Regions from separate parts of the Dyella sp. SG562 genome, predicted to be linked through region 1. Evidence: predicted binding sites of a transcription regulator. Region 1 holds the regulator's gene; the other holds the start of a gene.
The links. The regulator FliA, encoded in region 1, starts transcription of late flagellar genes. The targets are predictions, from matches to a motif close to TAAAGTTTNNCNNNCNNNGGCCGATAA.
Positions count from the first base shown of each region.

Region 2: the regulator FliA is predicted to act here: its motif matches at 1,857-1,883, upstream of FHW84_RS01240 (GGDEF domain-containing protein).

Region 1 is NZ_JAAOYS010000007.1:218,361-221,767, forward strand. It holds gene flhF (flagellar biosynthesis protein FlhF) at 1-487, shown strand, start outside; gene FHW84_RS14700 (MinD/ParA family protein) at 484-1,446, shown strand; gene FHW84_RS14705 (RNA polymerase sigma factor FliA) at 1,443-2,240, shown strand; gene cheY (chemotaxis response regulator CheY) at 2,289-2,696, shown strand; gene FHW84_RS14715 (protein phosphatase CheZ) at 2,693-3,325, shown strand; gene FHW84_RS14720 (chemotaxis protein CheA) at 3,339-3,407, shown strand, end outside.
Region 2 is NZ_JAAOYS010000001.1:284,199-287,605, forward strand. It holds gene FHW84_RS01235 (autotransporter-associated beta strand repeat-containing protein) at 1-119, shown strand, start outside; gene FHW84_RS01240 (GGDEF domain-containing protein) at 651-1,817, opposite strand; gene FHW84_RS01245 (TonB-dependent receptor) at 1,996-3,407, opposite strand, start outside.

The DNA.
Region 1 (3,407 bases):
CGGCACCCGCGTGTTTCCCGCGCACGATGCCGAAAGCCTGCGCGAAGTGCTCGACGTGCTGCGCGGCCGCCGCGTGGTGCTGGTCGACACCGCCGGCGTGGCCGGCAGCGATCCGCGCCTGGAGCAGCAGATGCAACTGCTGCGCGCCGCCGGCGAACTGCGCACCTGCCTGGTGCTGGCCGCCAATGCGCAGGCACAGGCGATCGACGACATGGTGCGCGCCTTCCTGCCGCAGCAGCCGCAGGCGTGCATCCTCACCAAGCTCGACGAAGCGCCCAGCCTGGGCGGCGCGCTGTCCGCGCTGATCCGCCACCGGCTGCCGCTGGACTACACCACCGACGGCCAGCGCGTGCCCGAAGACCTCGCCACCGCCGATGCGCGCGTGCTGGTCTGCCGCGCCGCGCAGGTGCTCAAGGGCAATGCGCCGGCGGTGGACGAAGGCTATATGGCCGAGCGCTTCGGCCTGGCCGTGGCGGGTGCACGATGACCACGCTGGCGATGGACCAGGCCTGGGGCCTGAGCAATCTGTTCTCGGCTTTTCATTCTTCCGGCAACGATGACGTGCGCCCGCTCTCCGCAGGCGCGGGCCATTCGCTGCCCGCCGCTCCGCCGCGCCGCTGCCGCGCGATCGCCGTGGCCGGCGGCAAGGGCGGCGTGGGCAAGTCCACCGTGGCGGTGAACCTCGGCATGTCGCTGGCCATGGCCGGGCGCGAGGTGGCGCTGCTGGATGCGGACCTGGGCCTGGCCAACCTGGACGTGCTGCTCGGCCTGCAGCCGTCGCGGCATATCGGCCACCTGCTGGACGGCAGCTGCTCGCTCGGCGAATTGATGCTGCCGGCGCCGCACGGGCTGAAGGTGATCCCGGCCGGCTCCGGCGCGCGCCGCCTGGCCCAGCTGGATACGCGCGAGCACGCCGCGGTGATCCGCGCCTTCGACGAACTGCCCGATCCGCCGGAATTCCTGATCGTGGACACCGCCGCCGGCGTGGCCGACAACGTGGTGATGTTCGCCGCGGCGGCCGACGACGTGGTGCTGGTGGTCTGCGACGAGCCGGCCTCGCTCACCGACGCCTACGCGCTGACCAAGGTGCTCAGCCGCGACTTCTGCGTACGGCGCTTCCACGTGGTGGCCAACATGGTGCGCCACGCCGGCGAGGCGCGGCAGCTGTACGAGAAGCTGGCCCGCGTGTGCGACCGGTTTCTGGACGTGGCGCTGGATTTCATGGGCGCGGTTCCTTACGACGAACACCTGCGCCAGGCCATCCGCCGCCAGGGCGCGGTGGTGGATCTGTGGCCGGCCAGCCGGTCCGCACGGGGATTCAAGCAAATGGCGGGTGCGGTCGATACATGGGGAGAACCCCTGCGCACGGGTCGCGACCGCATCGCCTTTTTTGGAGGGCAGGTCGCCATGGCGCCGGACCCGGTACGCGAGGGGGGTGTGAGATGAGCGTGGCTTCCGAATATCTGCAACTGCAACGCGAAAGCACGGAGGAGATGGTGCGCCGGCACGCTCCGCTGGTGCGCCGTATCGCCTATCACCTGATGGGCCGGCTGCCGCCCAGCGTGGACGTGGACGACCTGGTGCAGGCCGGCATGATCGGCCTGCTGGAAGCGGCGCGGAACTATGCGACCGACCGCATGGCCAGCTTCGAGACCTATGCGGGCATCCGCATCCGCGGCGCCATGCTGGACGAGCTGCGCAAGACCGATTGGACGCCGCGCTCGGTGCACCGCAAGTTGCGCGAAGTGTCGGAGGTGGTGCGCCAGATCGAGAACGAAACGGGCGCCGACGCCACCGACGCCGAGGTCATCCGGCGGCTGGGCATCGACGCGCAGGAGTACCACCAGATCCTGGCCGACGCGGCCAGCGCGCGCCTGCTCAGCCTCTCCGCGCCGGAGGACGACGAGGACGGCGCCGCGCTCGACGTGGCCGACCAGGAAGGCCTGGGGCCGCAGGACCGCTTCGAGCAGGAAGGCATGCGCGGGGCGCTGGTGGAAGCGATCGGCGGGTTGCCGGAGCGCGAGCAGCTGGTGATGTCGCTGTACTACGAGCAGGAACTGAATTTGAAGGAGATCGGCGCCGTGCTCGGCGTGACGGAATCGCGGGTGTGCCAGATCCATGGGCAGGCGCTGATCCGGTTGCGGGCGCGGATGACCGGTTGGCGCGAAGCCGAAGACGCCAAGGGCGCCGGCGGCGGGCGCCGCGGCGGCACGAAGTCCGCGGCCGCGGCGACGCGCTGAGCTCCGAACCACACCCCTCAAACCCCACTAGGACCCCTGGAGCCGACGTTGGACAAGAACATGAAAATCCTCGTGGTGGACGACTTCTCCACCATGCGGCGCATCGTGCGCAACCTGCTGGTGGAGCTGGGCTTCACCAATGCGCTGATCCAGGAAGCCGACGACGGCGTCAATGCCATGGCGGTGCTCAAGCAGCAGTCGTTCGACATGGTGGTGACCGACTGGAACATGCCGAACATGACCGGCATCGACCTGCTGCGCGCGATCCGCGCCGAGCCCGCGCTGAAAGGCCTGCCGGTGCTGATGGTCACCGCCGAGAACAACCGCGACCAGATCATCGCCGCCGCCCAGGCCGGCGTGAACGGTTACATCGTCAAGCCCTTCACCGCGGTCACGCTGAAGGAAAAGCTGGACAAGATCTTCGAGCGGCTCGCCGCGCAAGGAGCAAGCGCATGAGCGCCGTGATGATTACCCCCATGAGCGCGGCGTTGCCGCAGGAAGTGCAGGAGCTGCTGGCCAGCCCCGACGGCGCCGCCTTCGAGATGGCGCTGGACACCATGGTGCGCCAGCGCGAGCAGCACCTGTTCCGCGCGCTGGGCCTCTTGGCCCGCGACCTGCACGAAGCCGTGCGCCGCCTCGGCGGCGAGCTGGCCCAGGAAGGCGTGCCCGGCAGCGTGGCCGACGCGCGCCAGCATCTGCACGACGTGCTGGAGATGAGCGCCAAGGCCGCCCATCGCAGCATCGATTTCGCCGAGCGCATGCGCCCGCAGGCCAGCGCGCTGGAAAGCAGCGCCGATGCCGTGCTGGCCGGCGGTGGCGAAGCGGCGGAGCTGGCGACGCAGGCGCGGCAGTTTGCCGGGCAGTGCCGCGAAGGGCTGTCGGACATGGTGATGGCTCAGTCGTGGCAGGACCTGTCCGGCCAGCGCATCAAGAAAGTGTCCACCTTTATCGGCAGCGTGGAGTCCTCGCTGCTGGAACTGGTGCGCCTCACCGGCGCGCTGGCCGGCGGCGAAGCGCCGGTGGCCGCGGCCAAGGTGAACAGCCAGGACGAGGCGGACCGTCTGCTCAGCGAATTCGGTTTCTGAGCGCGGGGTTCCGATGGATCCGTCACTCGACAGCGAGCTGCGCGACGATTTCCTGGTCGAGGCCGGGGAACTGGTGCAGCGC
Region 2 (3,407 bases), on a different contig from region 1:
ATCTTGGGTTGCGCTTCCCGCTCGGCCACGCCGTGACGGTGGATCTCGGGTATCACGGGCAGTTTGCGAGCGATGCGCGGGATCAGTCGGCGCGACTGACGGTGAACGTCGCCTTCTGAGAAACGCCGGCCAGGACAGATGAGGGGTGGGTGCTCGCGACGACGCTTCCGCGAAGAGAAGAAAAGCTTTTGAGCTTTCTCGCCCCTCCGCGCATCGCTCCGCCCGGCCCCTCACCCCGGCCCTCTCCCCGGAGGGGAGAGGGGGATGCAAGGCACGGCGAAAATCGAGCGAAGAGCTCGCGGCGCAGCCGCGGCGTTCCGCTTGTAGCCGTTGCTTTTGATCTTCGGGTCCCTTGGCGCCGGCGGTGAGGGCTGGACGAAAAGGCCCCGCAGGGGGCGGGGACACGATGTCCCCGCCTTTTTGATCAGGGCATGGATGCCCTGTCAAAAAGCCCGGCCAGCCCTCACGGACCCTCAGCAGCTTTGCTGCTGAGGGCGCCAAGCAGGGTGCCCTTTCTTCTTGGTTACTTCTTCTTTGGGCACGCAAAGAAGAAGTAACTCGCCCCGCGGCAGCGGGGCGAAACACTCGCCAAAGGCGAGACCCACCAGCGCCAACGCGACAACCAAGCGATACCGCCACCGGATCCCGGCCTACAGCATGTCAGCCGCCGCGTGCCGCACGCAGTTGCGGCCATCCGACTTCGCGCGATACAGCGCCCGGTCCGCCGACGACACGAGCTGCTCAAAGCTCGCGCCACCCGCCCCGACGGTAACCCCGATACTCGTAGTCACCCGAAGGCGCTGCCCGTTCACGATCACCGACGAACCATCCAGCGCCGCGCGCAACCGCTCCGCCAGCTCGCTCGCCGCCCGCAGGTCCGCGCCCGGCAAGGTCAGCAGGAATTCCTCGCCGCCATAACGGCCCGACGCGTGCCCGGGCCACGCCACCACCTCGCGCAGCACCGCCGCGGCATGCACCAGCACCGCATCGCCGCCCTCATGCCCCCAGCGGTCGTTGATCTGCTTGAAGCGGTCCAGGTCCAGCGCCAGCACCGCGAAGGGCTGGCCGTGCAGCCCGCTCGCGGCCAAGGCGCGGCGGCCTTCCGCCAGCATGGCGCCGCGGTTGAGCAGGCCGGTCAGCGCATCGATCGAGGCCGCGCGGCGCAGGTCGACCATCAGGCGCTCGGTGATCAGCAGCAGCAGCGCGAAATAGGCGGCGAGGCTGATCACGATGCCGGCGACATAGGTCATGGTCACCGGCGCGCCGCCACGCAGCAGGTCCTGCCCCGCGTCCGGACTCAGCGGCACGAACGGGCGGATCATGAACAGCACGGCGTCCGCCGCCAGGATCAGCGCCAGGATGCGGCAGCTCAGGCGGATCTCGCGCGGCGCCTGGCGCAGCAGCAGGTAGATGGACCAGAGATTCCACATCAGCGCCTGCACGCTCGCCAGCACGATGCGCACATGCAGGTCCGGCTGCGCATAGGCGAACCAGGCGATCCCGGCGGCATAGGCCAGCACGATCGCCAGCGGCGCGCGCCAGCGCAGGCGCCGCTGCATATGCACGGCCAGGCCCTTCACCATCAGGGCGCCGGCCAGCGCGATGGCGCCGTTGGCCAGCACGATCGAGATGAAGTCCGGAATCTGTCCGCGCAGCGAGATCAGCGCGATGCCCGCGGTGGACACCCACAGGCTGGCCACCCAAACCCGCAGCGCCGCCTGTCCGCGCAGCACCAGCATCAGCGACGTGAAGCCGATCGCCGCGCTGATGGCGGCGAGGAAGCTGACGAAGATCAGGGTGGGAAGGTCCAGGTGCATGAGAGCCTCGCTCCGTCTGGCGCTTGCAGGTCGGCCGCTGTAGCGGCGGCATTGGCGGGAACTTAAAGGGAAGCGCGGCCGCTGCGCAAAAAAAAACCACCGGCGGCTGCCGGTGGCTTCGTGCTTCGGTCTGCCGAAACCGGCCCGGAGCCTTGCGGCGCCGGGCCGTTCCGTCCGCTTAGAAGTCGTAGCGGGCGGTCACGCGGAAGTAGCGCGGATCGGTGTAGTTCAGCTCACGGCCGTACAGCGGGTTCACCGTGGTGCGGTTCAGCGCGTAGCGATAGTTGTACATCGTCGCCGTCTGGCGGTTCAGCACATTGATCACGTCGAGCTGCAGGGTCAGCTTGTTGTCCAGCCAGCCCGGCGTGTAGGCCGCATTGAGGTTCAGCTGGTAGGTCCACGGCGTGGTGCCCTTGGAGCCGCGCGGCGAGATCGCATAGCCAGGCTGGCCCGGCAGGCCGCAGAACCAGTACGTGGAGCTGTTGTACAGGCCGGCGTCGGCGGTCGGGTAGAAGCTGGTGCAGTTCTTCGGGCGGCCCGAAGCGGCGACCAGGGTCGCGCCGAAGCGCCATTCCTGGTTCAGCTGGTAATAGCCGAACGCCTTCACCTGGTGCGCGCGGTGGTTCGGCAGGGTGCCGTTGGAACCGACCATCAGCTGCGGCAGGTCCCAGTCCTGGGTGCGCGACACGTCGGTCTGGCCGCCCGCGCCGGTATCCAGGTCGGAGGCCAGCTGGCCTTCGGTGTTGCCGTAGTTGCGCGAGAAGGTGTACTCGACCTTGCCGTACCAGCTGTCGGCGAACGGGTGTTCGACGAACAGATCCACCGCGTAGTACTTACGCTTCAGGTCCGGCAGGTTCAGGTCCTTCTGGCTCAGGTGCACTTCCTTCAGGCTGCCGTCCGCCTGCGCCACCATGAAGGTGTTGCCGCGGCCCGGGTTGAAGGTGAGGCACTTGTTGCCGAGCGCCTGGATGCAGGTGTCGTCGATCGCGCTCATCAGCTTGCGATAGGTCAGCTTCGCGCCCCAATTGAAGGTCGGGGAGATCTGCTGCTCCATGCCCAGGATGTACTCGTCCTGGAAGTGCGCGCGCAGGCCCTTGGCGGCCACGGTGCGCGGATCCGGCGCCTGGCCGCATTCCTTGTTGGACGACACGCCGCCGGTGCTGGCGCAGATGAACGGGCTGGCCGGGTTCACCGCGATCGGGTTCAGGCCGAGCGGCACGCCGCTGACCGGGTCCACGCCGGTGTAGGTGAAGTACTGGTTGCTGATCAGCGAACCGGACACGCTGCGCACGGCGGCGTTGTTCGGCACGGCCAGGTGGTAGCGGCCGGCATTGGCGAACACCTTCAGGCTGGAATCGCCGAACACGTCCCACGACGCGCCCAGGCGCGGCGCCAGCTGGTGGCGCTGCTTGATGTAGGCGTCGCCGTTCTTGTTGTAGTTGGTGAACTGCTCGTTGCGCAGGCCGATGGAGAGCAGCCAGCGATCGTTGACCTGCCAGCGGTCTTCGATGAACTGCGCCGCCTGGTCGGTTTCCACGCCGGCACGCTGGGTGTTGTACGCCTTGTAGACGTAGTAGCCCTGCGCGCCCA